Regions from separate parts of the Sphingopyxis kveilinensis genome, predicted to be linked through region 3. Evidence: predicted binding sites of a transcription regulator. Region 3 holds the regulator's gene; each other region holds the start of a gene.
What was found. The regulator LexA, encoded in region 3, represses DNA repair genes until DNA is damaged. The targets are predictions, from matches to a motif close to GTTCCNCNCTTGTTCT.
Positions count from the first base shown of each region.

Region 1: a site for LexA is predicted at 3,037-3,052, ahead of recA (recombinase RecA). Genes of this name have one in related genera too.
Region 2: a site for LexA is predicted at 7,633-7,648, ahead of uvrA (excinuclease ABC subunit UvrA). Genes of this name have one in related genera too.

Region 1 covers NZ_CP144683.1:2,820,565-2,830,839, reverse strand. Annotated here, with positions in the region: gene VSX77_RS13310 (glutathione S-transferase family protein) at 1-8, opposite strand, end outside; gene VSX77_RS13305 (agmatinase family protein) at 27-842, opposite strand; gene VSX77_RS13300 (hypothetical protein) at 1,235-1,360, shown strand; gene VSX77_RS13295 (VOC family protein) at 1,357-1,656, shown strand; gene recA (recombinase RecA) at 1,879-2,961, opposite strand; gene VSX77_RS13285 (response regulator) at 3,151-3,501, opposite strand; gene VSX77_RS13280 (hybrid sensor histidine kinase/response regulator) at 3,494-5,845, opposite strand; gene VSX77_RS13275 (M13 family metallopeptidase) at 5,968-8,028, opposite strand; gene VSX77_RS13270 (DUF2062 domain-containing protein) at 8,125-8,703, opposite strand; gene smpB (SsrA-binding protein SmpB) at 8,736-9,221, opposite strand; gene dapA (4-hydroxy-tetrahydrodipicolinate synthase) at 9,231-10,106, opposite strand; gene VSX77_RS13255 (lytic transglycosylase domain-containing protein) at 10,207-10,275, shown strand, end outside.
Region 2 covers NZ_CP144683.1:96,792-107,066, reverse strand. Annotated here, with positions in the region: gene VSX77_RS00610 (lysoplasmalogenase family protein) at 1-671, shown strand, start outside; gene VSX77_RS00605 (peroxiredoxin) at 800-1,372, shown strand; gene VSX77_RS00600 (dihydroorotase) at 1,391-2,614, opposite strand; gene VSX77_RS00595 (aspartate carbamoyltransferase catalytic subunit) at 2,605-3,600, opposite strand; gene ruvX (Holliday junction resolvase RuvX) at 3,779-4,237, opposite strand; gene VSX77_RS00585 (nuclear transport factor 2 family protein) at 4,237-4,680, opposite strand; gene uvrA (excinuclease ABC subunit UvrA) at 4,727-7,621, opposite strand; gene VSX77_RS00575 (BCCT family transporter) at 7,725-9,257, opposite strand; gene VSX77_RS00570 (hypothetical protein) at 9,385-9,786, shown strand; gene VSX77_RS00565 (hypothetical protein) at 9,767-10,252, opposite strand.
Region 3 covers NZ_CP144683.1:2,512,148-2,522,422, reverse strand. Annotated here, with positions in the region: gene trpC (indole-3-glycerol phosphate synthase TrpC) at 1-646, shown strand, start outside; gene VSX77_RS11920 (serine hydrolase domain-containing protein) at 815-1,972, opposite strand; gene VSX77_RS11915 (hypothetical protein) at 1,979-2,392, shown strand; gene VSX77_RS11910 (alpha/beta fold hydrolase) at 2,425-3,348, opposite strand; gene moaC (cyclic pyranopterin monophosphate synthase MoaC) at 3,643-4,116, shown strand; gene glp (gephyrin-like molybdotransferase Glp) at 4,113-5,303, shown strand; gene lexA (transcriptional repressor LexA) at 5,378-6,058, shown strand; gene VSX77_RS11890 (ComEC/Rec2 family competence protein) at 6,012-8,171, opposite strand; gene gltX (glutamate--tRNA ligase) at 8,230-9,696, shown strand; gene VSX77_RS11880 (citrate synthase) at 9,736-10,275, shown strand, end outside.

The DNA of each region.
Region 1 (10,275 bases), 310 kb from region 3:
AGGCTCATGGCGCTCTCCTCTGCGCATCAGTTTCTGTAAAGGCCGTTGCGGTCGATCAGCGCCGCGACTTCGCGCACCAGCTTGGCGCCGAGGATCGCGGTGACACCGCCAACGTCGCGGCCGGGATGATGTTCGACGATGTCGGCGCCGACGATCGGCGCGGTCTGTTTGTGCAGCACCGCCAGGACTTCGCGCACCGTCAGCCCGCCGGGTTCGGGATGCGCAACGCCGGGCGCCTCCGACGGATCGATTCCGTCGAGATCGATCGAGATATAGAGCGGGCCGTCCAGCACCGGCACCGCGTCGGGCGTGAAGCCCGCTATCGGAATGATCTCGACTCCGAAGCGCGCGGCCTGCTCGCGGCAGTGCCGGTTGAGCGTGCGAATGCCGACCTGCACCAATTGCGCCGCATGACCCGCCTCGCAGATGCGCGCGAAGGGCGACGCATGACTGCGCGGATTACCCCCGAAATCGGCGTAAAGGTCGGGATGCGCGTCGATGTGCAGGATGTTGAGCGGCCCAAAATAGGTCGCGGCGGCTTCGACCAGTGGAAAGGTCACCGCATGGTCACCGCCAAGTCCGAGCGGCACCTCGCCATCCTCGGCCAGCATAGCGACATGGCGACGGATCGCGGCATCGTCTTCAGCCGTGCGCTCAGTGAGCGGCAGATCGCCATCGTCGGTGAAGGCGATGTCAGTGCCGATTTCACCGCCAAGCTCGCTCGCCCTATTCCCGCGGTCGCTCCACAGCGCCGCGCGAATCGCCGCCGATCCACCCGCCGCGCCGCGCTCAAAACTGCTGTTGATGTCGGTCGGCAAGCCGAACAGGCGGATCGCAGGCATAGACCATCTGTAGCCATTGCCGACGGGCGCGCAAGGCGCGCCGTCACACGGGGGTTCGATGCGACCGTTAACGGCCGGCCGCCGAATGCGGATCGCTATTCATCGTCATTTCCGGACCCAATCCGGAATCCATAGCACCGCCGTTGTCCTAGACCCCGTCGAGCCGGCCTTGAGCTTGTCGAAGGGTCGGGGAGGACGAATGGCTGGAAGTGACCGATAGCGGGCCTTGCCGGTCAAGTCTGGTGTCGCTAAAAACTACCTGTCGAAAAAGGATAGGTCGGTGCGGTTAGCCCGATCCCTGCGAAATCGGGCCCTGACCTTCGCTGCGGCGTTGAGTCCCAAGACCTTGAACGCTGCCGCAACGGTGCGGCATCGAATGGAAGGATTGGGACATGCAACATCAGATTTCAGTTGTCACGCTTGGTACCAGCGACCTGCCGCGCTCCCGCCGGTTTTATACCGGGGGGTTCGGCTGGACGCCGGTGTTCGAGAATGAAGAAATCATTTTTCCCAGATGAACGGCTTCATACTTGGGACTTTCGAAAAATCCGCCCTTGAAAAAGACATGAGCCGCTCCGGGCTATGCTCTCCCGGCGCATTTTCGCTGGCCCACAACGTCGCAGGGCGAGCGGATGTCGAGGACGGGATCGAGCAGTTGGTCAATGCCGGCGGACGTCTCATCAGACCGGCAGACGTCCCTCCGCATGGAGGCTTTCGAGGGTATGTCGCCGATCCCGACGATCATGCTTGGGAAATTGCGTGGAATCCCGACTGGCCCATCGACGAGAATGGCCACATCACGTTCGCGATCTGATCCTGGTGTCCCGCTTCCCTGCTTGCTTGCAGGGAGGCGGCAAAAGCCCACACGGTCCGCCCCGTCATCTCGAGCCGTTTTCAGGCAGTGTCACGATCAACGGCAAGCGGGCCCACCTGCGGGGAGAGGGGCGTGCAGGTGTCCGCGGCAACAAGGAGGCCGCGTGGCCCGCCGCCGTTTGCCGACCGGTTCACGCGAACGCGCGAATCGGTCGGACGATCGTCAAATGTCGTCGTCGCCCGCGTCGTCGTCGGGGCCCGCCATCATCTCTTCGGCGACCGCGTCGGTACGACCGCGAATCGCGGCTTCGAGGCGTTCGCGAAGTTCGGGATTCTCGGTCAGGAAATTTTTCGCATTTTCGCGGCCCTGCCCGATGCGGATCGAATCATAGCTGAACCAGGCGCCCGATTTTTCGACCAGTCCGGCCTTGACGCCAATATCGAGAATCTCGCCGATCTTTGAAATGCCCTGTCCGTACATGATGTCGAATTCGACCTGCTTGAACGGCGGCGCGACTTTGTTCTTCACCACCTTCACGCGCGTGGTGTTGCCGACGATCTCGTCGCCATTCTTGATCTGCCCGGTACGGCGGATATCGAGGCGAACCGAGGCATAGAATTTAAGCGCGTTACCGCCGGTCGTCGTTTCGGGGTTGCCGTACATCACGCCGATTTTCATGCGCAGCTGGTTGATGAAGATCACCATGCAGCGCGAACGGCTGATCGATCCGGTAAGCTTGCGCAGCGACTGCGACATCAGACGCGCCTGCAGGCCGACGTGGCTGTCGCCCATCTCGCCCTCGATTTCGGCGCGCGGAACGAGCGCCGCGACCGAGTCGACGACGAGCACGTCGATCGCATTCGAGCGCACGAGCGTATCGACGATTTCAAGCGCCTGCTCGCCCGTATCGGGCTGCGAGACGATCAGTTCGTCGATATTGACGCCCAGCTTGCGCGCATAAACGGGGTCGAGCGCATGTTCAGCATCGACGAAGGCGACCGTGCCGCCGCCTTTCTGCGCTTCGGCGAGCGTGTGCAAAGCCAATGTGGTCTTGCCCGAGCTTTCGGGACCATAGATTTCGATGACGCGGCCGCGCGGCAGACCGCCGACGCCCAGCGCAATGTCGAGGCCGAGCGACCCGGTCGAGATCGCCTCGACCTGCATCGCTTCCTTCGACCCCAGCTTCATCACCGAGCCCTTGCCGAATGCGCGGTCGATCTGCGCCAACGCGGCGTCGAGCGCCTTTTGCCTGTCCGTTCCGTTCACTGATTTCCCCGATTCGACGAGTGACAATTGTCCGGCCATTTGCCGTCCTTTCCTGCTCTAGAGCGACCGCGGACGCATCGCAACGCCGGACCTATGTGCCACATTTGTTCTTGCGGAACAAGAGGAGAACATAATTAAATCAAATCAGCGTCTCCCCTGCGAAAGAGCGGGGGCGGCTGGAGGGTGACGTAAGGCCGATGGCGACACCCCCTCGGCGCCGACGAAGGATTATGGAGCCTCGAACTCCCGAATCGCCGCCTCGATGTCGCCGATCCGGAACGGCTTGGGTATCAAGCGGCGCCCCGCATGTGCGGGCGGAATGACATCGCCGCCGCCCGAGGTGAAGGCGAAGGGTATTCCCTTGGCGGCGAGCGCGTCAGCGACCGGCCAGCCTTTTTCTTCGCCCAGATTGATGTCGATGAGCGCGCCGGCAATCGGTTCGGATGCGATGAGCGCCAGCGCATCGTCCTTACTCGCCGCCTGCGCGGGCTCGGGCAGGCCGAGCGCGTCGAAAATATCGACCAGCATCATGCCAATCAGCACATCGTCCTCGACGATCAGGATGCGCCGCTCAGCCATCCTGTTCCCCGCGATGCGCCGCCTCGTCGAGCGCCGCCGACGTCGCTTCTGCAAGCTGCGCGACCGAAAAGGGTTTGGGCAGAAAAGCAACATTGTCGATGTCGATCGACTGGCGTAGTTGCTCCTCTGCATAGCCCGACATGAAAAGCACCGGCAAGCCGGGGCGTTTGGCGCGCATCGCGCGCACCATCGCGGGTCCGTCCATCGTCGGCATCACGACATCGCTGATGACCAAATCGACCTTCTCCATCTCGGTAAAGCGTTCAAGCCCCTCCTCGCCCTGCGCGGCGGTGAGGACTGTATAACCCGCTCGAGCGAGCGCACGTTCCGCGACCGCGCGTACCATATCCTCATCCTCGACAAGCAAAATTGTTCCGCTGCCCCACTGGCTCTTCTTGGGCTTTGGGGGCGGCTGCGGCGCGGCGGGGGTGTCCCCGGCGGCCCGGTGCACGGGCAGGTAAATCGAAAAGCTGGTTCCCTCCCCCGGCTTGCTGTCGGCAAAGATGAAGCCAGCCGATTGCTTGATGATGCCGTAAACTGTCGACAGGCCTAGCCCCGTCCCCTTCCCCACGTCCTTGGTCGTGAAAAAGGGTTCGAAAATCTTGGGCAAAATGTCGGCGGGAATGCCGGTGCCGGTATCGCTGACTTTCAGCGCGCAATAATCGGCGGGCGGCATGAATTCATTGCCCATCTGCCGCACATCGGCCGCCGATACCGGATAGGTTTCGATCGTCAGCGTCCCCCCGCCGGGCATTGCGTCGCGCGCGTTGACCGCCAGGTTGATGATGACCTGTTCGAGCTGGCCGGGGTCGGCGCGCACCGCGCCAAGCCCGCGGCCATGATGGACCGACAGTTGCACCGTCTCGCCAATCAGACGTTTGAGCAGGTGCGACACCTCGGAAATCACGTCGGGCAGCTGCAATATCTGCGGCCGCAGCGTCTGTTGCCGGGAGAAAGCGAGCAATTGCCGCGTCAGGCTGGCGGCGCGATTGGCGTTGCTTCGAATCTGCTGGATGTCGTCATAATCGCTGTCGCCCGGCGTATGCCGCATCAGCATCAGGTCGCACGCGCCGAGCACCGCGGTCAGGATATTGTTGAAATCATGCGCGACGCCCCCCGCGAGCTGGCCCACCGCCTGCATCTTCGATGCCTGCGCGACCTGACGCTTCAGGCGCGATTCCTCGCTCGAATCCTTGAGGCTCAAAAGCACCGCCGCTTCGCCCAGCCCGCGCACGCCGACGATGCGCATCGACACCGGATCGCCGCTCTGCCCCGCCAGCCGGATTGACAGGTCGCCGCCCACCTGCTGCCCGCTGCTGTGACGGCGGATCATGTCAGCGAGCGGCCCCTTGTCCTCGCCGACGACGATGTCGCCCGGATAGCGCGGCATCTTGCCTTCAGGCAGGTTCGCCGCGCGGACAAAGGCACGGTTCATGTAAAGGAAGCGCCCGTCGCGATCGACCATCGCAAGGCCGAAGGGCAGCAGCGAAAGCAATGTTTCGACATAGGTTTGGGCGGTGCCGCGGTCGGCCGGGCCGATCTCCTCATCAAGCATCGCGAGCAGCATCGGCGAATTGGGGTCGGCGGGCGCTAGCGGAATCTGGATCAGCCGCACCGGCGTGGTACGATCGCCCTCGCGTGCGAAGTAGAGCGCGCCGGCATCGTCGAGGCGCAGCATCGGCGCGACGTCGCGGCCGGCGAAATGTCGCGCGTCATCCTCGCCCAGCGCCCGCAATAAAAAGGCCTCGTTCGCGGCGCGAAGCCGGCCTTCATTGTTGACCAGCGCCGCCATGACCCCGGCGTAACCCAGCGTGCGGCCCGCGGGGCCGCCGAGATGCCGGGTAAGTTCGGCAACGAGGTCGAACCGCTCCACCGCAGCAAAACGCCAAACGAGATAGTCCTCGGCCTGTCCTGTGCGCGTGACTTGCGCGCGCAATTGCAGCGAGCCGATCGCGAGCTCGTCGGCGCGCCCCTCGCCTTCGCGCCACGCCGCGCGCCCGGCGTTTTTCAGAAGTTCCGCGCCGCGCCCGTCGAGCGGCAAGCCCGGCGGCGTGACGAACCCGCCCATCCACGTAGCGAAAAGGTCGTTGGCACACACCATGCGCCCGCCGCGATCGGTGACCGCAATCGCGACATCGTCGTGATTCACAGCGTGGCGCAATATCGTCCAGTCGGGGGCGACGCCATCGCCGCTTGCGGCGGCAGGGAATAGCCGCCGCGTAAGCAATACACCACCCGCCGCCACCGCCAAGCCGGCAACAAAGCCCGCCGCTAATATGGTGCTGCCCGTCGCCCAGAACAACAGCGCCGCCGACACGAGCGCCGCGGTGCCGAGCAAAGCCATGTCGAGCCGCGATAACGTCGCGGGCGGCAGGATCGTCCCGGCAACGCCCGCCTCCCTGATGACGTCACCATCAGCAGAGGGCAGGCTTTGCGCGGTCAAATCACATTCTTTCTATCACTTCGTCACCAGATGCGGACACGCTGTTCGGGCGTCAGATACAGCGTCTGGCCGGGCTTCACCTGGAACGCCTTATACCAAGGGTCAAGGTTGCGCGAGACCCAAGTCCGCTGGATCGACGGCGAATGCGGGTCGGTCGTGATCCGCTGCGACAGATTCTGATCGCGATAGTTGCGCCGCCACACCTGCGCCCAGCCAAGGAAGAAACGCTGGTCGCCGGTCAGGCCATCAAGAACGGGCGCTTCCTTGCCGCCGAGAGACTTTTTGTACGCCTCATAAGCGACGGTAAGGCCCGCCAGATCGCCGATATTCTCGCCCAAGGTGAACGTCCCGTCGAGCTTTTCGCCCGGCAGCACTTCGTAGGCGTCATATTGCGCGATCAGCGCGTTGCCGGCCGCCTCGAACGCCGCGACGTCGGCGGGGGTCCACCAGTCGGCCAGCTTGCCCGTCTCGTCATATTTCGCGCCCTGATCGTCGAAATGATGGCTGATTTCGTGGCCGATCACGGCGCCGATGCCGCCATAGTTGATCGCCGCGTCGGCGTGCGGATCGAAGAAGGGCGGCTGCAGGATCGCGGCTGGGAAGACGATCTCGTTCATGCCGAAATTGGCATAGGCGTTGACCGTCATCGGGGTCATACCCCATTCCCAGCGCCGGATCGGCCCGCCTAGCCGGCTGATGTTGTCGTCGTGGGCGAACTGGTTCGAACGTAGCGCATTGCCGAACAGATCGCCTGCCTTAATCTCCAACTTGCTGTAATCCTTCCAGCGATCGGGATAGCCGATCTTGGTCGTAAAATTTGCCAGCTTTTTCTTTGCCTTGACCTTGGTCTGCGGCTGCATCCAGATCAACCCGTCGATGCGGTCGCCCATCGCGGCCAGCACATTCTTGACGAGCTGGTCCATTGCCGCCTTGGTTTCGGGGGGGAAATATTTGGCGACATAATCCTGGCCGACGGCTTCGCCCATATTGTTCGTGGTAAAGTCGACCGCGCGCTTCCAGCGTTCCTGCATCTGCGGCGTGCCGGACAAGGCAGTGCCGTAGAAAGAGAAAGCCTCCTGCGCGACCGCGTCGGGCAGGACGTCCGAAAAACCGTCCAGACTGCGCACGATCAGCATATCGCGGATCACGCCGATTGGCGCATCGGCGATCAACTTCGCTTCGCCGGCGAAGGCGCTCGGCTGCGACACGAGCAGCGAATCCTCCTTGACGCCGACGCCGCGAAGAAAGGTCGTCCAGTCGAAGCCCGGCGCCGAAGCCGCGAGTTCGGCGATGGTCATCTTGTTATAGACTTTGGTCGCGTCGCTGCTGTCGTTCTTGTCCCAGTGAACGGTCGCGATCTGCTTTTCGAAATCATAGATCGCCTTGGCGCGCGCCGCCGCATCCTTCTCACCCGCAAGCGTCAGAACATTCTGAAGATGCTCGAGATAGGCGGCTTGCAGCTTCGTATTGCGCTCATTCTCCTTGAGGTAGAAATCGCGGTCGGGCATCCCGATGCCGCCCTGGAACATCGCGTAGATGTACACTTCGGGATTTTTGTCGTCCTGGCCGACATAGCCGCCGAAGAAATGCTGAACGCCGTTGCGATCGGCCTCGGCGAGCAGCTTGGCGAGCCCTGCTTTGTCGACCGAACGGACCTGGTTCAGCCACGGCGCAATCGGCGCAAGCCCTTTGGCCTCGACCGTCGCCGTATCGAGGAACGAGGCGTAGGCGCGGCCGATCATACTGTTCGGGTCGGCTTTCGCCGCCTCCAGGATTTCCTGCGTGCGCGTCTGCGACAGGTCGCCCAGCGCAGTGAACATGCCGTAGTTCGACTTGTCGGCCGGGATTTCGGTATTTTTCGCCCAGGTTCCGTTAGCATAGGCATAAAAATCGTCGCCGGGCTGGACGCTCTTGTCCATGCCGGAAAGGTCGAAGCCGAAGGTGCCGAGTTCAGGCTTGGCCGAGCTTGTCGTGGCGGGCGCGGCGACGCCCTCTTCCGTGGCACTGACCGGAACGACCGTCAGCATCAGCGCGCTGAGCGCAGCGGTCGCCATCAGGCGCGACGTCTTGGATAGATGAGTCATGATATTCCCCAGTCATCGATATAGAGCGGCAATCGGCGCCGCACGTAAGCGGCACCAGCCTGCGATAGATCAGCTATACGCCTGCGGTTTCGGGGTTCAACCGGCCGCCGTGTCGCTGGTCGATGCCTCAAGTCGTTGGTCGCGTGCGCGCGCGAGTTTGCGCCGCCAGCGCAGGCGGATCCAATTGTCCCAGAAGATCGCCGCGACCACATAGCCGATCGCCGCCGCCGCGATGGAAATGACGAGCAGCCCGGCGAGCATCGCCGGCGCCGCATCGGAAAAGGTCCAGCGCACCCACTCCCCCGCCGACGCCCCATGCTCGATCATCGCCGAAAAGGTTGCGCTGTTCGCCTGAAGCCCGAATAGCCAATCGCCGAGCCATACCGAAGCGAGGATGATGAACGGCGTCGTGACCGGATTCGACAAGAAGGTCATCGCCGCGCCGATCGGGATATTGGCGCGCACGGGCAGCGCGAGCAGCGCAACGCCCAATATCTGAACGCCGGGGATCAGGAAAAAAATGCCGACGAACAGGCCCAGCGCGGTGCCTCGCGGCACGGATGTGCGCGTGAACCGCCACAAATGACTGTGCGCCACCCGGTGCGCGAACGGCTTGACGAAACGGCTCGCGAGCAGTTCCTCGCGCGTCGGCGAGTTGCGGCGGATCCAGTTCATTACCGCCGCCTTGTCCCGGGGTTTCCCCCCGCTCATCCGCGGTCCTTCAGCAATCTTTGCTTGTCGCGTTTCCAGTCACGTTCCTTGATCGATTCGCGCTTGTCATGTGCCTTCTTGCCCTTGGCGAGCGCGAGTTCGACCTTCGCGCGGCCGCGGCTGTTGAAATAGACGGAGAGCGGCACGAGCGTCATGCCTTGCCGCATCACCCCGGCGTGCAGCTTGTTGATTTCGCGCCCGTTGAGCAGCAGCTTGCGCGGTCTTTTGGGTTCGTGGTTGAAGCGGTTGCCGTGGCTGAACTCAGGGATGTTGGCATTAATGAGCCACACTTCGCCGCCGTTCACCTCGGCATAGCTTTCGGCAATCGTCCCTTCACCGAAACGCAGCGACTTGACCTCGGTCCCCTGAAGCGCAATCCCCGCCTCGAACACCTGTTCGATGGCATAGTCAAAGCGCGCGCGCCGGTTCTCGGCGACGACCTTTTTCTTGTCGAATTCGGCGGCGGACTGCGGACGGGCCATGACGAAAGCTTAAATGACTCCTGCCGACGACAGCGCGGCATCGACGACCGCTCGCGATGCGTCGGACGCCGGGATGATAGGTAGGCGCACTTCGGGCGAAAACCAGTCATGGACGCGCGACAGCGCATATTTGACCGGGCCGGGAGAGGTGTCGGAGAACATCGCCTTATGCAAATCGAACAGCCGATCGTGCAGCGTCAAAGCTCGCGTCCAGTCGCCCGCAGCACAGGCAGCGGCGAAATCGGCGCAAAGCCGCGGCGCGACATTGGCGGTCACCGAAATGCACCCCACGCCGCCCATCACCGCGTGCGGCAGCCACAAATCGTCATTGCCCGACAGCTGGCAAAAATCATGTCCGGCGCCCGCGCGATGGACCGTAACGCGCGCCATGTCGCCGCTTGCATCCTTGACCGCGACCACGGTCGGGATTTCGGCGATCTCGCACATCGTTTCGGCGCTGATGTCGCAGGACGTGCGGCTCGGAACATTATAGACGACGATCGGCAGGTCGCTGGAATCTGCCAGCGCCTTGAAATGGGCAATCATTCCCGCCTGGCTCGGCCGGTTGTAATAGGGCGCGACGATCAGTGCTGCGTCGGCGCCCGACGCCTGCGCGTGGCGCATGTGGCGGATCGCGGTCGCGGTGTCGTTCGACCCGCATCCGGCGATGACCGGGACGCGCCCGGCCGCCGCCTCGATACAACAATCGATCACGCGGTAATGCTCGTCGAAGCTCAGCGTCGGGCTTTCGCCGGTCGTCCCGCACGGCACCAGCGCGCTCGTTCCCTCTTTGACCTGCCAGTCTACTAGCCGGGCAAAGGCGGACGCGTCGAACGCCCCGTCGCGGAATGGCGTCACCAAGGCGGGAATCGAACCCGAAAACATGCTCCGCTCCTTTACAAGGACATGGCCGAACCGATAGAATCCGGCCAGCGCGCCGCTATTGGACGTCTATTCAGCGCCCCGCAAGGAGTTTGGTATTACCATGGCGTTCATGATTTCACTGTCCAAGATTTCCCGCCTCGCTCTCGCGGTGGCGCTTGTTGTCCCCACC
Region 2 (10,275 bases), 1.1 Mb from region 3:
TGGACGAGGGGCAGCTTTGGGACCGGGCGCGCTGGTTGTGGCTGGCGGCGCTTGTTGGTGGGATCAGCTATTTCGCGGCGGTGATCCTGCGCCTCGACGGGCCGATAATCTGGGCGTGGAAGGCGTCGGGCGTCGGGCTGCTTGCCGTATGGGCGGCGGTTAACGCGCGGGGAGCTGGCGGGCGGATGATCGCTGCGGCGCTGGCTTTCGGCGCGCTCGGCGACTGGATGCTCGATGCAATCGGGATGATGCAGGGGGCGGCAGCGTTCGCGGCCGGGCATATCATTGCAATTGCCCTCTATCTCGGCAATCGGCGCGCGGCGATGACGGGCTCGCAAAAATTGCTCGTTTTTGCAGTTGTACCGCTCGCGTTATTGGCGGCGTGGGGCCTCACGAAACAGGCCGCACCCGAGCAGATGGCGGCGGCGATGGGGTACACCGCGATCGTCGCGCTGATGGCGGTGACCGCCTGGGCGAGCCGCTTCCCGCGCTATCGCACGGGCGTCGGCGCGATGCTGTTCCTCGCGAGCGACCTGTTCATTTTCGCAGGGGAGGGCGGGGCGCTATCCCGGAACGTGACGATGTGGTTCGTCTGGCCGCTTTATTTCGGCGGACAGGCGCTGATTGGGTGGGGTGTCGTCGGCACGCTGGCGAAAGACCGGCGCGGCTGATCAGGAAACACTGCGTGGGCGGCGTGCAGGCTCGGTGAAGCGCCATAGCGCTGGGACGAGGTCAATCGCGCTGGACGCGGCGGAGTTTTTTCCGCATCTTCGGCGTTGGCCGCATGGAGGATTGCCCGATGACGTTGCTGAAAACGCTCGTAATGCCGTTGGGGCTTGCCCTCGGGGTTGGCGTTTCGCTGACGGTGCATCCTACGCCGGGCATCGCCGCGCTCCAGCAAGGCGCAAAGGCCCCCGATTTCACATTGAGCGCTGCGCAAGGCGGCAAGCCGTTCAGCCTGTCGTTGAAAGCGGCGCTGAAGAAGGGGCCGGTCGTGCTCTATTTCTTTCCTGCCGCCTTTACGCCGGGCTGCACGCTGGAGGCGCATTTGTTTGCTGAAGCGAGCGATGATTTCAGTCGGCTCGGCGCGCGTGTGGTCGGCGTGACCGCGGGGAATATCGAGCGGGTGGCCGAATTTTCACGCTCCGAATGCCGTGACAAGTTCGCGGTCGCCGCCGATCCGGGAGCAAAGGTCGCGGCAAAATATGACGCGGCGATACAGCGCCCCGACGGGACGATGCGGTCCAATCGCACATCATTCGTGATCGCGCCGGACGGCACCATCCTGCTCAGCTACACCGACGCCAAACCGCAGGCGCATGTCGAAAAGACGATGGCGGCGGTGCGCGCGTGGAAGGCGCGGCGGCGCTGATCCCGTCCTGCTGCGATTTCAACGAATCCGCTTTCCGCCCTTCCACATCATCGTCGCGCGGCCCTGCATGGGCATACCGTCGAAGGGGGTATTGCCGGCCCACGCCGCCATCTTCTTGGCATCGACCTGCCACGGCGCGCCGTCATCGACGAGGATGAGGTCGGCTTCCATGCCCACCGCAAGGCGCCCGGTCTCGACGCCGAGCAGGCAGGCGGGGGCGGCGGCGAGCATTTCGAACAGGCGGCCCGGCGTGATATGGCCGTCGCGGACAAGGTTAAGCCCCATCGCGAGCAGCGTTTCGGCGCCCGCCATGCCGGGCAGTGCTTCGGCAAAGGGCAGGCGCTTGTCCTCGGGCCCGCGCGGATCGTGCCCCGACGACAATATGTCGATCGTGCCGTCGGCGACCGCGGCGAGGCAGGCGCGGCGATCGTCCTCGCTGCGCAACGGCGGCGAAAGGCGCGCAAAGGTGCGGAAATCGCCGATCGCGGTGTCGGAGAGGAACAGGTGGGCGGGGGTGATGCCGCATTGCACGGGCAGCCCCTTTGCCTTGGCGGCGCGGATCAGATCGAGCCCGCGCGCGGTCGTGACCTGGCGGAAATGGACGGGGGCGCCGGTTTCCTCGACGAGCGCCAGATCGCGCGCGATCGCCATCGCTTCGGCGACGGCGGGTGCGGAGGCGACGCCAAGCCGCGTCGCCATTTCGCCGTCGGTCGCGACCGCGCCGGCGGTCAGCCCCTCATCCTCGGCATGGATGATCGTGACGAGGCCCAGCGAGGCCGCGTAGGAAAGCACGCGGCGCATTACGCCGCTGTCGGCGATGCGGCCGCGGCCGGTGGCGACGGCGCGCGCGCCCGCCGCCTTCATCAGGCCGATTTCGGCGAGTTCGCGGCCTTCGAGGCCCTTAGTCGCGGCGGCGATGGGGTGGACCCAAAGGTCGGGCTTGCCGCCCTTGGCGGCCCGCTCGACGAGGCCGGCGCCGTCGAGCGGGCCGGTATCGGGCATCAGCGCGGCGCGCGTGATCCCGCCGAAGTGAAAGGCGGGCTTGTCGGTCGCAAAGACGCCGAGGTCGATGATGCCTGGGGCGAGCCACTGGCCCCTGGCATCGACGGTTTCGGCGCCTTCGGCGATGTCGGTCGGGTCGATCGCGGCGATGCGGCCGCCCACCGCGAGCAAGCTGCCCGCGCGCGGCGTGTCGCCGTCGATCAGCCGCGCATTGACGATATGGAGCGGCCTCAGTTCCATCCCGGCACTCCCCGCTGGCGGCGCGTCAAAATGTCGAGACATGCCATGCGCACCGCAACGCCCATTTCGACCTGTTCGGTGATCGTCGAGCGTAGGGCATCGTCGGCAATGCTGCTGTCGATTTCGACACCGCGGTTCATCGGGCCGGGGTGCATGACGATGGCGTCGGGCTTCGCCTTTTCAAGCCGCTGGGGCGTGAGGCCGTAGAGCGCGTGATACTCGCGCGCCGAGGGCAGATAGGCGCCATCCATGCGCTCGTTCTGCAGGCGCAGCATCATCACGACGTCGGCGTCTTTCAGCCCCGCGTCCATGTCGGCGAAGGTCGCAACGTGCATCCGCTCCATCGCGGGCGGGGTCAGCGTCGCGGGGGCGACGACGCGCACCTCGTTGCCGAGCAAGGTCAGCGCAAGGATGTTCGAGCGCGCGACGCGGCTGTGGAGGACGTCGCCGCAGATCGCAATGGTCAGCCCCTCGACGCGGCCGAGGCGGCGGCGGATGGTGAGGGCGTCGAGCAGCGCCTGCGTCGGATGCTCGTGGCGGCCGTCGCCCGCGTTGAGGACGGGGCAGTCGACCTTGTCGGCGATCAGCTGCACCGCGCCCGAGCTTGCGTGGCGGATGACCATGGCATCGGCGCGCATCGCGTTCAGGGTCATCGCAGTGTCGATCAGCGTCTCGCCCTTCTTCACGCTCGACTGCGCGGCGTGCATGTTGACGACATCGGCGCCGAGGCGTTTTCCGGCGATTTCGAACGACAGCAGGGTGCGCGTGGAGTTTTCGAAAAAGGCGTTGATGATCGTCAGCCCTGCGAGCCGGTCGTCATGCTTCGCCGCGCCACTGCGATTGAGTTCGACCCATTCTTCAGCAGCATCCAATATGTAGGAAATCTCCCACGGGGTGAGCTGGGCGATGCCGGTGAGGTGGCGATGGCGAAAGGCATCGCCGCCGGGCGGATAGTCGCTGGCGGGTCGGATGGTAGGGCTTGTCATTAAAGGGGAGCGTTTAGGGAGGGGCAGCGATTTTGGCAAGCGTATCCTCCCTGTGGCGAAGCCATGGGGAGGGGGACCGCGCCCGAAGGGCGTGGTGGAGGGGCAGCAGCGGCAGCGTTATGGCCCCTCCGTCAGCGCTTCGCGCTGCCACCTCCCCATGGCTTCGCCACAGGGAGGATCATCTTGTCATCGCGTCGATCGCGCCCTGCAATATGAATGCCGCGGCGGCGCTGTCGATGCGCTCGGCGCGTTTGGCGCGGCTGACGTCGGCGGCGATCATCGCGCGTTCGACCGCGGCGGTCGACCAGCGTTCGTCCCACAGCAGCACGGGCAGGCCGAGCGGCGCGAGGTTTCGCGCAAAGGCGCGCGTGCTTTGGGTGCGCGGGCTATCGCTGCCGTCCATGTTGAGCGGCAGGCCGACGACCAGCCCGACGACGGACTGCGCAGCGACGAGGCCTTTCAGTGCATCGAGATCGGCGGCGAATTTTTTGCGGATGATCGTCTTGTCGGGCGACGCAAACGACCAGCCCGCATCGCACAGCGCAACGCCGATCGTCTTGGTGCCGACATCGAGTCCCGCGAGACGGCCGCCGTTCGGCAGTGCGGCAGCGAAATCGGCGGCGACAGTGGTGATCATCAAGCGCCTTTTTCCCGGCCGACGGTCGTGGTCTTTGCGACGACGCGCCATCCGGCCGGGGTGCGATAGAGCAGCAGCTGATCGACATAGCGGTCGCCGGCGAAATGCAGTTCATAGGTGACCGCGGTCATCGACGGCGCCGCGTCGTGGCGATCGAGCACGCGGCCGGTGGTGGCGGGGTCGGGCTGCGCGGCCCATCTGCCGATCACCTCGGCAAAGCGCTGGCAATCGATCGCCGGATTCTTGTTGGCACGGAGCGCGCAAAATTGCCAGTCGGGAAGGAATAACTCCTCCAAAATCTCGACGCGCCCGGTGCGGAGTCCCTCGACATAGGCTTCGAGTGCCTGCTCGGGCGAGGCGGGGGCGGATGCTGCGGTTGCGGGCGCGGCGGCAAGCAGCGCAGCAAGAAAGGCAGGAAGCAGGCGCACGGAATCGAGAGGCATTGCATGAAACTCCGGCTATTGTGCGCCTTGCCTATCCGGTTACGCGCTATTTCTCCAGCAACGGCTTGAGATATTGCCCGGTGAAACTCCGCTTTTCCTTCACCACCTGTTCGGGCGTCCCCGCGGCAACGATTTCGCCGCCCTTGACGCCGCCCTCGGGGCCGAGATCGAGGATATAGTCGGCGGTCTTGATGACATCGAGGTTATGCTCGATCACGACCACGCTGTTGCCCTGGTCGACGAGCGCCTGAAGCACTTCGAGCAGTTTGCGCACATCCTCGAAATGCAGCCCCGTCGTCGGCTCGTCGAGAATATAGAGCGTTTGCCCGGTCGAGCGCCGCGACAATTCCTTGGCAAGCTTGACCCGCTGCGCCTCGCCCCCCGACAAGGTCGTCGCCTGCTGCCCGACCTTGATATAGCCGAGGCCGACGCGCACGAGCATCGCCATCTTGTCGCGGATCGCAGGCACCGCCTTGAAAAATTCGGCCGCGTCCTCGACGGTCATGTCGAGCACATCGGCAATGCTCATCCCCTTGAACTTCACCTCCAGCGTTTCGCGGTTGTAGCGTTTGCCGTGGCACGTCTCGCACGTCACATAAACGTCGGGCAGGAAGTGCATCTCGATCTTGATCAGCCCGTCGCCGGTGCAGGTTTCGCACCGCCCGCCCTTGACGTTGAAGCTGAAGCGGCCGGGCTTGTAGCCGCGTGCCTGGCTTTCGGGCAGCCCGGCGAACCAGTCGCGGATCACGGTGAAGGCGCCCGTGTATGTCGCCGGATTCGACCGCGGGGTGCGGCCGATCGGTGACTGGTCGATGTCGATCACCTTGTCGCAATGTTCGAGGCCCTTGAGGCTGTCGTGCGGCCCCGCGACCATACGCGCGCCGTTCAGCGTGCGCGCGGCGCTGGCATAAAGCGTGTCGATGATGAGGCTCGACTTGCCCGACCCCGACAGGCCGGTGACGCAGGTGAAGGTGCCGAGCGGGATCTTTGCGGTGACGTTCTGCAAATTGTTCGCGCGCGCGCCCTTGAGAACGAGGTCGAACCCGTTGCCCTTGCGGCGGTGCTTCGGCACCTCGATCTTTTTAGCGCCGGTCAGATAGGCGGCGGTCAGGCTCTTCTTGCTCGCGAGGACCTGTTTCAATGTTCCTTGCGCGACGATCTCGCCGCCATGAACGCCCGCGCCGGGGCCCATATCGACGACATAGTCGGCATGGCGGATCGCATCCTCGTCATGTTCGACGACAATGACGGTGTTGCCGAGGTCGCGCAGGCGCTTCAATGTGGCGAGCAGCCGGTCGTTGTCGCGCTGGTGCAGGCCGATGCTCGGCTCGTCGAGCACATAGAGCACGCCCGACAGGCCGCTGCCGATCTGGCTCGCCAGACGGATGCGCTGACTTTCCCCGCCGGAAAGCGTGCCCGACGTGCGGTTGAGGTTGAGATAATCGAGCCCGACATTGTTGAGGAAACCCAGCCGCTCATTGATTTCCTTCAGGATCGCCTTGGCGATCTGGCGCTGCTGGTCGTTCAGTTTCTCGTCGAGCGTTGAAAACCATGCGAGCGCGTCGGCGACCGACCGCTGTGCCGACATGCTGATATTCTCGCCCGCGATCTTAACCGCGAGCGGTTCGGGGCGCAGGCGCGCGCCGTGGCACGTCTCGCACGGCTGCGCGGTCTGATATTTGCCGAGCTCCTCGCGCATCCACGCGCTTTCGGTCTGGAGCATCCGGCGGTTAAGGTTACCGATCACCCCCTCAAACGCCTTGTGCGTGGTATAGCTACGCCTGCCGTCCTTGAAGGTCAGTTCGACCGGTTTGCCGTCGGTGCCATAGAGGATGATCAACTGCACCTCGCCGGGCAGATCCTGCCACGGCGTGTCGAGCGCGAAGCCATAGGCTTTGCCAAGGCTTTCGAGCACCTGCATATAATAGGGCGAGGGCGGGTTGGATTTCGCCCACGGCACCACGGCGCCCTTTTTGAGGCTGAGCGCATGGTTCGGCACGACGAGTTCGGGGTCGAACTCGAGCCGTTCGCCGAGGCCGTCGCACGCGGGGCAGGCGCCCTGCGGCGCGTTGAAGCTGAACAGCCGGGGTTCGATCTCGGCGATCGTGAAGCCGCTGACCGGGCAGGCGAATTTTTCCGAAAAGATCAGCCGATTGGCCGGAATGCCGGCGCCCTTCATCGCCCCTCCGCTGTCCTCGTCCTCGCGGCCGGGCACCACGCCGTCGGCAAGATCGACATAGGCAAGCCCGTCGGCCAGCTTCAGCGCGGTTTCGAAACTGTCGGCCAGCCGCGTTTCGATGCCGTCGCGCACGACGATGCGATCGACGACAACCTCGACATCATGCTTGTACTTCTTGTCGAGCGCCGGGGCATCCTCGATCTCGTAAAACTCACCGTCGATGCGGACGCGGGTGAAGCCTTCCTTCTGCCACTGTGCGAGTTCCTTCTTATACTCGCCCTTGCGTCCGCGCACGACGGGGGCGAGGAGATAGGCACGCGTGCCCTCGGGAAGCTGCATCACGCGGTCGACCATCTGGCTGACCGTCTGCGCGCTGATCGGCTCGCCCGTCGCGGGCGAATAGGGAATGCCGACGCGCGCCCAGAGCAGACGCATATAGTCGTAGATTTCGGTGACGGTGGCGACGGTCGAGCGCGGGTTGCGGCTCGTCGTCTTCTGCTCGATGCTGATCGCCGGCGACAGCCCGTCGATATGCTCGACGTCGGGCTTTTGCATCATTTCGAGGAACTGGCGCGCATAGGCCGACAGCGACTCGACATAGCGACGCTGTCCCTCGGCATAGATGGTGTCGAAGGCGAGCGACGATTTTCCCGACCCCGAAAGCCCGGTGATGACGATCAGTGCATCGCGCGGCAGATCGACATCGACGCCCTTCAGATTATGCTCGCGCGCACCGCGCACTTTAATGTGGGTGAGACTCATGGGAGGGGTATGTTCCAGATTTGTTCTAAAGGCGCAAGAGCGGTCATGCCGTGCCTCGACTTAGATAGGGCGCGGTGTCCGCGCCCGCAACGTGCCCCTTGGGTCAGCCGTTGGCTGCGGCGCCGGCCGATCGACGATCGATCGTCATCACGCCCAGCGATACCGCCGCGCCAAGAATGATGAACAGCGCCGGAAAGCCGCCGAGAACCGACATCATGCGGATGCCGTCGATCCCCGCCGCCGCGACGAGGATGGTCGCGACGAGCCCGACGGTGATTCCCCAAGCGAGTTTGACCGCGAGCGGCGCTTCGGGGCTTTCGGGCGAAATGCCGTGCGTCGACAGCGCGCTCATCGCCGACACATTGCTGTCGGCCGCGGTCACATAGGAAATGAAGATCGCGCCGATCAGCAGCATAAGCACGGGCAGGCCGCCGCCAAGCTCGCTGAACAGGCGATAGAGAAGCGGATTGGGACCGGCATTGGTCAGCACGGCGTAAAGACTGCCGCCCGTTTGCTGGTCGAGAGTGATCGTCGTCCCGGCGATGATGATCATCCATGCGGCGCCGAACAGCGCAGGCAGCAGCAGGCTGACGAGGATGAACGCGCGCACGCTGTACCCCACCGCAAGACGGCCCAGAAACAGCGCGGTGACCGGCGCCCAGGCAAACCAGTTGGCCCAGTTGAAGATTGTCCATTGTTGGTGCCAGTCGCGATTGACGTCGATGCCGAGGCTGCGCGGAAGGAAGGTTGCGGCATGGTCGGCGGCGCCGGCAAAACCGAGCCCGGGAAGACGCGCGGCGGGACCGGCGGCGACGACGAACAACAGCACGGCGATAAACAACCAGATGTTGAAGATCGACAGCCGGGCGATGCCGCGCTGAAGGCCGAGCGCTGCCGAAATGACGAAGGTCGTGACGATCGCGGCGGCGATACCCCAGCGCAGCGGGGCGCCGCCCGCGACGCTCCACAGGCCCTCGATCCCGCCCGCGAGCGCGAGCACACCCGCGCCGAGCGAAGCGGCCATGCCGGCGACGAGGGCGAAGAGGCAGACGATGTCGATAATCGTGCCTGCGGCACCATGCGCGCGCTGGCCAATGACGGGCACGAAGAGCGACGAAAGGCTGAAGGGTTCGCGGCGGTCGTAATAGACGAGCGCGAAGGCAAGCCCCGCGACAGTGTAAATGGCGTAGGGCGTCAACGTCCAGTGAAGGAACATCGTCGACATGGCGAAGGTCGCGGCGGCATCGCTGCCCGGCGCGAGTCCCAGCATCGCGGGCGGATCATTGAGGTGGAACAGCGGCTCGGCCGCGCCCCAGAACAGGATGCCGGTGGCGATCGTGGTGCAGAGCGTGACGGCGAACCAGCGCCAGCGCGACAGGACCGGAACAGCGCTCGCGCCGCCGATGATCCGGCCGCCGAGCGGCGACGTGGCCACGAGCAGGAGCAGCGCGAGAAAGCCGATGCCTGCCCAGGCGAAGAGCGGCGAAAAATGGCGCAGGATCCAGTTGTTGATCGCCGTTTCGGCAGCCACGACCGCTGCGCCCTGCCACAGGCTGAGCAGCACGGCGACGAGCAACACCGCAAGCGGCGCGAAAAAGACGGGGCGATTGAGAGGATATTTCGTCGGGGCGGGCAAATAGCGGTCCGATGGTGCAGGGAGCGGCCGCGCAGCATGGCGATTGAACGGCAGGAGGTCAAATCGCCGGCGGAACGCGCCGCGATATGGCGCGTTGGAACGACGCATGAATCGCAGGAGAAGTTCGATGACCAGAACGATAATGAGTGCTTCGATCGCCTTGATGCTGCTGGCTGGCGGTCAGGCCGCGGCGCAGCAGACGCCTGAAGCTCCGCCGGCGACCGAAAAGAAACTGCCCGACGGCACGACGCCCGAAGAACGCGCGAATACGGCTCGGCTGAACGCCCAACAGGCGGCGCAGGCGAGGACCGACAACACGATCTATACGCAGGAAGTCTCGGCTGCAGCGCAGCAGGTTGCGCACGATCAGCAGGTCTTTGTCGACGAAACCGCCGCCTATGAGGCCGAAAAGGCGCGCGTCGCCGCCATGTCGGCCGAGGAGCGGATGAAGTGGGAAGCCGATGTCGCCGCGTGCAAGGCGGGCGATACGACGCGCTGCGCCGCGCCGGTCAAGGCACCTCCGCGCTAGGCGCAAGATTGTCCTCTGCCGGGATCGGCTGATCGTCCGCGCCGATGCTGCCGGCGGTCGACTCGGCGCGGCTATCGATTTCGCGGTCCGGGAAGCGGCCGCCATATCGATAACCGTCGTCTATCTCTTCGGCCGGCATCTCGGGCTCGATCGATCCCAGCGCGCGGAAAGCATTGTCCATCCGATCCTGCCGCTCGGCACGGAGGTGCGCCGCGACACCATAGCTGTCGGGGCACATCGGACACGGATCTTCACCGATCGCCGGTGGTGCAGCGGCATCCGGGTTGGCGCTTAAGCCGGAGTAGGTCGCGGGCTCATACGCTCCGTTGCCCAGACGCTGCCCCGCGACCATTTCGCCGAGCAGCGCGCCGCAGATGGTGCCGACAAACGCCAGTAGCGTGAGGCGAAGTACCATAACCTGCACTCGGCGGGTCGCAGAGTAAGAATATTTCCGCACGATGACCAAATCTGGTCTCTTTTCGATCGGAG
Region 3 (10,275 bases):
CGCGGGCGGCTACGCGCTGATCGCCGAAATCAAGAAAGCGTCGCCATCCAAAGGATTGATTCGCCAGGATTTCAATCCCGCCGACCATGCCCGCGCCTATGCCGCGGGCGGCGCGGCCTGCCTCTCGGTGCTCACCGATGCGCCCTATTTTCAGGGGCATGAGGATTATCTGATCGCCGCGCGCAACGCCTGCCCGCTACCCGTGCTGCGCAAGGATTTCATGATCGACCCGTGGCAGGTCGCCGAGGCGCGGTCGATCGGCGCCGACGCGATCCTCATCATTGTCGCCGCGCTGGACGACGGCGCGATGCGTGAGATTGAGGCCGCGGCGCTCGAACGCAGCATGGATGTGCTGGTCGAAGTCCATGACGAAGCCGAACTGGACCGCGCGCTCACCCAGCTCCGATCGCGCCTGATCGGCGTCAACAACCGCGACCTTCGCACCTTCGAAACCGACCTTGGCGTCACCGAACGGTTGGCCAAACTTGTCCCGGCGGGCACATTGATCGTCGGCGAAAGCGGCATTGCCACCCACACCGACTGCGCGCGCCTCGCCGCCAGCGGTGTAAAAAGCTTCCTCGTCGGCGAGAGCCTGATGCGCCGAAGCGACGTCACGGCGGCCACGAAGGCGCTGCTTGGAGGTTGAGGTCCCCTTTGGGGTGGGAAGCTGACGTTCAAATTGCCCGTCGCCCCCGCGAAGGCGGGGGCCGCCGTCGGCCTTTTCCCGCGTCGCTGCGTAAACCGACAGCGGCCCCCGCCTTCGCGGGGGCGACGGCAACTATCGGTCGCTTCCAGCCGCCCCGCCCAAACACTCTCAAAGCGCCGCGGTCAAATCCGCCAGACGCTGGCGCAGCGCGGGGAACTGGTCGTCCGTGGTGACGCCAAGACGTACGATCGTCACGCGCTGCGACGGCGAGACGATGATATACTGCCCCTGATGCCCGATGCACGCGAACAGGTCGTTAGGGCCGCGATCGGGCCAGAGCGCGGGCTCCGCGCCCGGGGGGCGGCGGCGGTTGAGCCAGATATGTCCGCCGTAGCCCGCATCGTTCGCCGACGGCGTCAGCATGAAGCGCATCCAGCTTTCAGGAAGCAGCCGCTGGCCGCCCACCACCCCCCTGTTGCGCAGAAACTCGCCGAAGCGGGCATAGTCGCGGGCGGTCGCGTGCATGATCGACCCGCCGATCATCGTGCCCGTTGCGTCGAATTCGGGCGTCAGGCTGGACATGCCGAGCGGTTCGACAAGCCGCCCGGCAATAAAGTCGCGCATCGCATCGCGCCGCGCCTCGGGGCTTTCCGACGGGGTTAGCGTGTCGGCGATGATGTCTGCCAGGATGACGCTGGTCGCCGAGCTATAGTTGAAAACTTCACCGGGCTGCGCCGCCGCGGGCTTGGCCTCGGCAAAACCCGCTATGTCGCCTGCACCGCCGCCGAACAGCATCGCGACGGTATCGCCGTCCCACACGGGATCGCCATTTTCGACGTGCTCGAGCCCCGACGACATGTGGAGCAGGTGACGGAGCGTGATCGAGCCGCGCGGATCACCACTTCGTTGCCACGCCGCAACGGGGGCTGGCCCGTCGAGCGACAATTGCCCGTCGGCGACAAGAAAGCCGGTGAGTACCGCGGTGATGCTTTTGGCCATCGACCAGCTGATGAGCTTGGTATTGGGGCCGAATCCCGCGGCATAGCGCTCGTAAATCAGCTCGCCGTCTTGCAGCACCAGCAGCGCGCGCGTCTGCCCCGCCGCCTCGGCATCGGTGAACAGCGCGTCGGCGCGCGCGCGAATCGCCGCGGGCAAGGCGGGGAGCGCGGACGGTCCATTCGCCGGGGCAACATCGTCGATCGACAGTCCGAACTTGGGCCCCGGCGATGCGGGCGCGAGGCTGCCCTGCCCCGCCGCCTGCGTCAGCGACCAGGCGCCGAGCATCGCGAGGGCGACACTTGCCAGCAGCCGTATTTTCATCATCATGGGCGGATGAATAGCACCAACCCCACCGGCCCATCAACGGGCGCGACACCGCCGCCCGCGCCGGCACCCTCGCCCGCCCCGGCTCCGACGCGCAAGACGCCGAGCCGCTGGGGTGGCTGCCTGCCGTGGGCGCTGATCGTCGGCGTTTTGCTCGCGGGGTTTGCGATCTGGAAATTCCCTGCGTTCAAGGCGCAGGCCGAACTGGGCGCGGCCTATGCGGCGCGCATCGGCTGCTCGTGCCGCTATGTTCAGGGACGCAGCCTCGAAAGCTGCCAGAGCGATTTCGAACCGGGGATGGAAATGGTGTCGCTGAGCGAAGACCCCGAAACCAAGACAGTCATCGGCAACGTCCCGCTGCTCGCGTCGCGCGGCGCGCGCTATGCTGGCGCGAGCGGCTGCCTGTTCACGCCCGAAAACTAGGCTGAAAGCGAGCGACGCCCGCAAAGGCCGGGTCAATCCCCGGCCAGAAACGCATCCATCGCCGCGTTGACCGCATCGGGCGCATCCCACGGCACAAAATGCCCGCAATCCGGCACTTTGACGATGGTGACGCCGGGGACCAGCTCTGCCAGTCCGTCAAGGTTGCACGGCGGCAACGCGACATCGTCGAGCGCCCAAATCACCAGCGTCGGAATATTGAGCTTCGGGAACGACACCGCGGGCGGCTCGGCATAGGGTTCGTCCATCGGGGGAACTACGAGTGGCGAGGCGCGATACCAGTTGACCATCGCGCGGCAGGCGTCGCGATCCTCCCAATCCTTAAGCAGGCGCTTGATCTCATCGGCGGGTTGCAGCCCGCCGCTCGGCACTTTTCCTGCAAAGGCGTGAGCGAGCAGGCCCGCAAGGCCGTGCTCGGCGATGATCGCATCGCTCGCGGGGTCGCGAAAGGTGCGGATATATTGGCTTGCGGCGCGCTGTTCAGTGTTGGTGGCGAGCAGACGCTGAAAGATTGCGGGGTGCGGCGCATTGGCGATCACCGCACGCGTGACACGCCCTGCCCACCCCGGATGCAGCCCGCCCGGCTGACCGCCCAGCGCCACGCCCCACGCGATCGCGCCGCCCCAGTCGTGCCCGACGATCGTGAATTTGTCGACGCCCAGCGCATCGGCGAGCGCGAAGATGTCGGCGATCAGCTTGTCGGGGGTATAGGCGTCGACCTCCTGCGGCTTCGACGACCCACGGTAGCCGCGCTGATCGGGCGCGATGCAGCGAAACCGACGCGAAAAATGCGGCAGTTGATGACGCCAGGTGCGATGCGATTCGGGAAAGCCGTGGAGGAAGATCAGCACGGGTGCGTCCTTCGGCCCCATATCGACGACGTCGAGTTCGACTCCGGTCGAAAGTGTCACCCGCTGCTGCTCGAAATCGCCGATCATCGGCTCCGCTCCCTTGGTTTCGTTTCAAAACCAATCTGGCGAGGATCGCGGCGGCTGGCAAGCCGCAACGGGAGAGGGGGCTGTTGCGTTAGCCGAAAGGGCGGATGTCGTTTTAGGGGTGGTTTGTCGCCCCTCCACCACGCCCTTCGGGCGCGGTCCCCCTCCCCATCGCTGCGCGACAGGGAGGATTTTATGCCCGCTTCTGGTCGCTTCCGGACATCGTATCGCCCGTCTGCAGCCCCACGTTCCCCATCGCCCTTGCCTTTCGCGCCCCGCCTTGCTTCGCTCCATTGCATGACAATCAAACCGACTCACCTCGACGACAGCGGCTCGGCGCATATGGTCGATATCGGCGCCAAACCCGCAACGCAGCGTCACGCCGTTGCTGGCGGGCGCATCACCATGACTACGGCGGCGCTCGACGCGATCCGCACCGGTAACGCGCCCAAGGGCGATGTGCTGTCGACCGCGCGCATCGCGGGCATCATGGCCGCCAAGCGCACCGCCGACCTCATTCCGCTCTGCCACCCGCTCGCGCTCACCAGCGTGACCGTCGATTTTGCGTGGCAGGTAGATGGAATTGCGGTGACGGCGACCGCCGCGACCAGCGGGCCGACGGGGGTCGAGATGGAGGCACTGACCGCCGCTTCGGTCGCGCTGCTCACCCTCTACGACATGGCCAAGGCGCTCGACCGCGCGATGGTGATCGGCGACATCCGCCTTCTCGAAAAGAGCGGCGGCCGCTCGGGCGACTGGCGCGCCGAATGAGCGCCTTGCTTCCCGTCGAGGAGGCGCAGGCGCGTCTGCTGGAGCTGCGCGCGCCGCTCGCCAGGGAGACGGTCGCGCTTGCCGACGCGCATAGCCGCTATCTCGCCGCCGATGTCGTGGCGCAGCGCGACCAGCCTGCCGCGGCGCTGTCGGCGATGGATGGTTATGCAATCCGCTTCGACGACCTGCCCGGCCCTTGGACGGTGACGGGCGAGGTGGCAGCGGGGGCGGCGCCCGACAGCGCGGTCGGCGTCGGCGAGGCACTGCGCATCTTCACTGGCGCGACCGTCCCGCCCGGCGCCGATACGGTGATCGTGCAGGAAGATGTCGCGCGCGACGGCGACCGGCTGATCCTGACGGGCGACGGGCCGCGCAGCCGAGGGCGCCACATCCGCGTACGTGCTGCCGATTTCGCGGCAGGCGACGCGCTGCTTAGGGCAGGATCACGCTTGACGCCCGGCGCCATTGCGACCGCGGCGATGAGCGGCGCGGCTGCGCTTACCGTCGGCATCCGTCCGCGCGTCGCAATCCTCACCACCGGCGACGAGTTGGTCGCGCCCGGCCGCATCCTCGGCCCCGGCCAGATCCCCGACAGCAACGGCGTGATGCTTGCCGCGATGCTTGCGGGCGAGGTCGCCGCACCCGTGCAGCCGCTCCACGTCCGCGACGACCGCACGACACTTGCGAGGGTGCTCAGCGAGCTGGCGCGGCATCACGACATCATCGTTACGGTCGGGGGGGCGTCGGTCGGCGATCATGATCATGTTCGCGATGCGCTCGACGACGCGGGCGGTCGGCTGGATTTCTGGAAGATCGCGATGAAGCCCGGCAAGCCGCTGATCGCCGGAATGCTGGGCGAGGCGATCCTGCTCGGCCTGCCAGGTAATCCCTCGTCGGCCTTTGTCACCGCGACGCTGTTCCTCCTCCCGCTTGTCCGCCACCTCGCCGGCGCGCGCGCGCCGTTACCAGCGGTGCAGCGCGCCCCGCTCGCCACACCGCTGGACGCGGGGGGACCACGCCGCGACTATCTGCGCGCTCGGATCGAACGCGGGCAGATCACTCCACTCGTAGGGCAGGACAGCGGCCGCACGCTCCCCCTTGCCGCGGCCAATGCATTGCTGATCCGCGACATCGACGCGCCGGCGCAGGCCGCGGGCGATGTCGCGGGTTATATCGCGATCGCTTGACAAGTTCCGCTTTGTTCCACTATCGTTCCTGCTATGTCCGGCCTGAGGCTTCAGGCCTTCATGGAGAATGACCGATGTTGACCGCGAAGCAGCATGAACTGCTCCACTTCATCCAGCAGCGCCTCGATGCGAGCGGCATCTCGCCATCGTTCGAGGAGATGAAGGAGGCGCTGGGTCTCAAGTCGAAGTCGGGCATCCACCGGTTGATAAGTGCCTTGGAAGAACGGGGTTTCCTCCGGCGCTTGCCCAACCGCGCGCGCGCGCTGGAGGTGCTGAAGCTGCCCGAAGCCGCGAGGTCCGGAAGCAACAACCGCGACACCATCGTCCCGCTTCGCAAGGCGCCTCCCGCGCTTAAACCGATCGCAGCGAACGACATCATCGAGGTTCCGCTGCATGGAAAGATCGCCGCGGGTGTTCCGATCGAAGCGTTCGAGGATCATAACAATCTCGCCGTTCCCGCCGCGCTGCTTGGCGCGGGCGAACATTATGCACTCGAGGTGTCGGGCGACTCGATGGTCGAGGCGGGGATTTTCGACGGCGATTATGCGCTGATCCAGAAAGCGAGCACGGCGCGCGAAGGCGACATCGTCGTCGCGCTGGTCGACGGACAAGACGCAACGCTCAAATATTTCCGCCGCGAAGGCACGATGATCCGGCTTGATCCGGCAAACAGCGCCTATGAACCGCAGCGCTACCCCGCCGAGCGCGTCATTGTGCAAGGGCGTTTGTCGGGATTGCTTCGTCGTTACCACTGACCTGCTGCGGGCGGCGCCACGGATGCTCGGCGCCGGATCGTAACGCAGCAACCGCTTTGGGCCTTTCGCCAAGATAGAGCGCGAGCCCTCCCGTTTCGGTCAGGCTGTCGCGCTCGATCGTCATCCAGCGGGCGACACATTCGCGCGGCAGCCAGCGGTCGCTGATCACGACATCGGCGGCGGCGCACGCCGCGGCCATGTCCGCCCCCTCCACCCGGTCGCCTCCGCGTGACGCGAGGATTACGCGTCGCGCCGCGCCCTCGCCTTGAACCCAGCGGCAGAAATCGCGGTTGCACTCGACATGATCGAGATCGGCGAGCGTGCCCAGCGGCGCGTCGATTCCTGCCGCTTCGGCCATGCTGTCGCGGACATAGTCGCCGGCGCGGTCGCGAAGCAGTGCATAGGTGCCGTCGGGCAGGGCCGCAGCGATGTGCCGCCCGTCGCCGGTGACGAGCAGGTCGGGACGCGGCTGCGCGAGCAGCACGACGGCGCCCGCCGCGAGCGGGAACATCCCCCATCGGCGCCAGCCTGTTTGCCAGAGCAGGATCCAGAGCCCACCGAATAGCGCCAAACCAAAGCCCCATGGCGGAAAGCTGGGCAGCGTCGTCACCGCGCCGGGTTCGTTTGCGACGGTGTGCGCAAGCGCGATCAGCAGCCGCAGCGCCTGCTCGGAGACCCACCAGAAGGGCGCGCCGAGCGCGACGCTGTCGAACAGCAGCGCCAGCGCCTCGGCCGGCATGACGACAAAGGTCGTAAGCGGGATCGCGACGACATTGGCGAGCGCGCCGTACAGCCCCGCTTTGTGAAAATGGAACAGCGCGATCGGCGCAAGCGCGACCTCGACGACCAGGCCCGTAAGCAGCAAGCCAGCGACGCCTCGCACAAGACGCAACAGCCACAATTCCTCGCGGCGCGCGAGGAACGCCTGCATCGTTCGGCTTTCGTGGAGTGCAACGATCGCGGTCACCGCGGCAAAGCTCAGCTGGAAACTCGGCCCCGCCAGCGCCTCGGGCCGCCAGACGAGCACGAGCAACGCGCCCGCCGCGACGAGCCGGAGGGTCAGCGCCTCGCGCCCCATCAGGAAGGCGACGAGCACGAGCAGCGCGGCAATGAACGAACGCAAGGTCGGCACTTCCGCCCCGGCGAGCCAGGTATAGCCCCCGCCCGCCAGCGCCCCCGCCGCCGCGGCGAGCGGCAGGACAAGCCCTGCAAGCGCGAGCCGCGGGCTCAGCGCCAGCAGCCGCATCGTCAGCAGCATCGCGAAACCGACGACCGCGGTGACGTGCAGCCCGCTGATCGACAGCAGGTGCGCGAGCCCGCTCCGCCGCATTGCCTCTTCGTCAGCCTCGGATATTGCGCCGCGGTCGCCCGTCACCAGCGCCGCCGCGATGCCGCCCGCTGATCCGTCGATCTGCGCGTGGATATGGGCGCTGAGCCGGGTTCGCAGCGGGGGTTTGGCGTCCCCGCGTTCCGGCGCGCGCGCGACATCGCCGAGCACTGTGCCGACGGCGCCGATGCCGTCGAACCATGCGCGCTGCGCAAAGTCATAGCCGCCGGGCAGGCTGGCAGTCGGCGGCGGCATCAGCCGCGCGCGCACCCCGATCGCCTCGCCCGCGGCCAGATCGCCCGCCTGTTCGGTGCGCAGGGTCAGGCGAATGCGCGGCGGCAGGTCGGCGCGCGCCCGGGGCCGGGCAAGGATGCGCACCTGTCCCTTGGCGGGGCGCGGCTCGACGCGTTCGACGATGGCGGAAAATTCGGTGACGACCGGCTGCGCGAGCACCGGCGCGGCGACCCACAGCGCGCGGCCCCAGATCAGCAGCATCCCGACCGCCATCACGCCGCACCCGGCAGCGACGACACGCCCGGTGCGGCTGCGCCAGCCGATCAGCAGCCCACCGAGCACCCCCGCGCCGAGCAGAAGTAAAAGGCCGATCCAGTGCGCCTGTGCCGGCAGCGCGAACCATGCGGCGATGCCCGCTCCCAATGCGACGGGAAGCCACAGGCCGATACGCTCGCGCTCCGCCTCCAACCGCGCTTCGAGCGCCGCGGCGAGGCGCGCCGGTCCCACGGCGCGGCGGGGCGCAATGGGCGTTTGAAGCGGACTTGTCGCCATGCTAGGGGCACCCCCGATCCCGCCCAACCGGGCGGCAAAATGAGTGAAAGAGGCCGTGGTGGCAACCGAAAACCCAACCAAAGTGGCAGAAGCGACGCCCGAGGCGACCGGCGCCGACGTCGTGACGCGCTTCGCCCCCTCGCCGACCGGCTATCTCCACATCGGCGGCGCGCGCACCGCGCTGTTCAACTGGCTGTTCGCGCGGCATCACGGCGGCAAATTCCTGCTGCGGATCGAGGATACCGACCGCGCGCGGTCGACCGACGCGGCGATCGACGCGATCCTCGACGGGATGCGCTGGCTGGAGCTCGACTGGGACGGCGAGACGGTGTTCCAGTTCGCCCGCGCGCCGCGCCATGCCGAGGTCGCGCACGAATTGCTCGCCAAGGGCGCGGCCTATCGCTGTTACCTGACGCAGGACGAGCTTGCCGCGATGCGCGCTGAGGCGCAGGAAAAGCGCCAACCCTTCCGCGTCCGCAGCCCCTGGCGCGACCGCGACGACGGCGATCCCGCGGCGCCGCACGTCCTGCGCCTGCGCGCGCCGCAGGATGGCGCGGTGACGATTGCCGACAAGGTGCAGGGCGAGGTCACGGTGCAGAACGCCGAACTCGACGATTTCATCCTGCTGCGCAGCGACGGCACGCCGACCTATATGCTGAGCGTCGTCGTCGACGATAACGACATGGGCGTCACCCATGTGATCCGCGGCGACGATCACCTCAACAACGCCTTCCGCCAGCTCGCGCTGATCCGGGCGATGGGCTGGCGCGAGCCGGTCTATGCCCATGTCCCGCTGATCCACGGCGCCGACGGGGCGAAGCTGTCGAAGCGGCACGGCGCGCTTGGCGTCGATGCCTACCGCGACGAGATGGGATACCTCCCGGAAGCGGTGAACAATTACCTGCTCCGCCTCGGCTGGGGGCATGGCGATGACGAGATCATCAGCCGGGCGCAGGCCGTCGAGTGGTTCGACCTCGACCATGTCGGCCGGTCGCCCTCGCGCTTCGATTTCAAGAAGCTGGAGAATCTGAACGGCCATTATCTCCGCGAAGCCGACGATGTCCGCCTTGCCGGTCTTGTCGCGCCGCGGGTCGAGACGCTGGTCGGGCGCCCGCTTGACGATGGCGACCGCGACCTCCTCGCCCGTGCCATGGCGGCGCTGAAGCCGCGGGCCAAGACGCTGGACGAGATCGCCGAGGGCGCGACCTTCCTCTTTGCCCCCGACCCGACGCCGGTCGACGAAAAGGCGGCCGAAGTGCTGGCCGCCGCCCCCGCAGGCCTGCTCGCCGCGGTGACGGCGCGCCTTCGCGGACTCGGCGAGTGGACGACCGAGGCGCTGGAGGCAGCGGTGCGCGCCGAGGCCGAAGCCGCCGAGCTGGGGCTGGGCAAGCTGGCGCAGCCGCTGCGCGCCGCGCTGACCGGGCGGACGGTTTCGCCCGGAATTTTCGACGTGCTGCTGCTGCTGGGCCGCGATGTCAGCCTGGCGCGACTTGACGCAGCGCAACATTATCCGGCAGGGGCGTAGCCGCAACATTCTCCCCGCCGTCAGAACAGGGAATCAACTATGACCGACACCGCGAAAATCACGCTCGGCGACAAGACCGTCGACAGCCCTGTCCTGTCGGGCACCGTCGGCCCCGATGTGGTCGACATCCGCAAATTCTATGCCCAGACGGGCGCCTTCACCTACGACCCCGGCTTCACCTCGACCGCGAGCTGCGAATCGAAGCTGACCTATATCGACGGCGACGAAGGCGTGCTGCTGCACCGCGGCTATGCGATCGGCGACCTCGCTGAACATTCGTCGTTCATGGAGGTGTGCTACCTCCTGCTCAACGGCGAGCTGCCGAACGCCGACGAGCTCAAGACGTTCGACCATACGATCACCCGCCACACGATGCTGCACGAACAGCTCGCAACCTTTTACCGCGGGTTCCGCCGCGACGCGCACCCGATGGCGATCATGTGCGGCGTCGTCGGTGCGCTCAGCGCCTTCTACCACGACTCGACCGACATTCAGGACCCGCACCAGCGGATGATCGCCAGCCACCGGCTGATCGCCAAGATGCCGACGATCGCAGCGATGGCGTATAAATATTCGGTG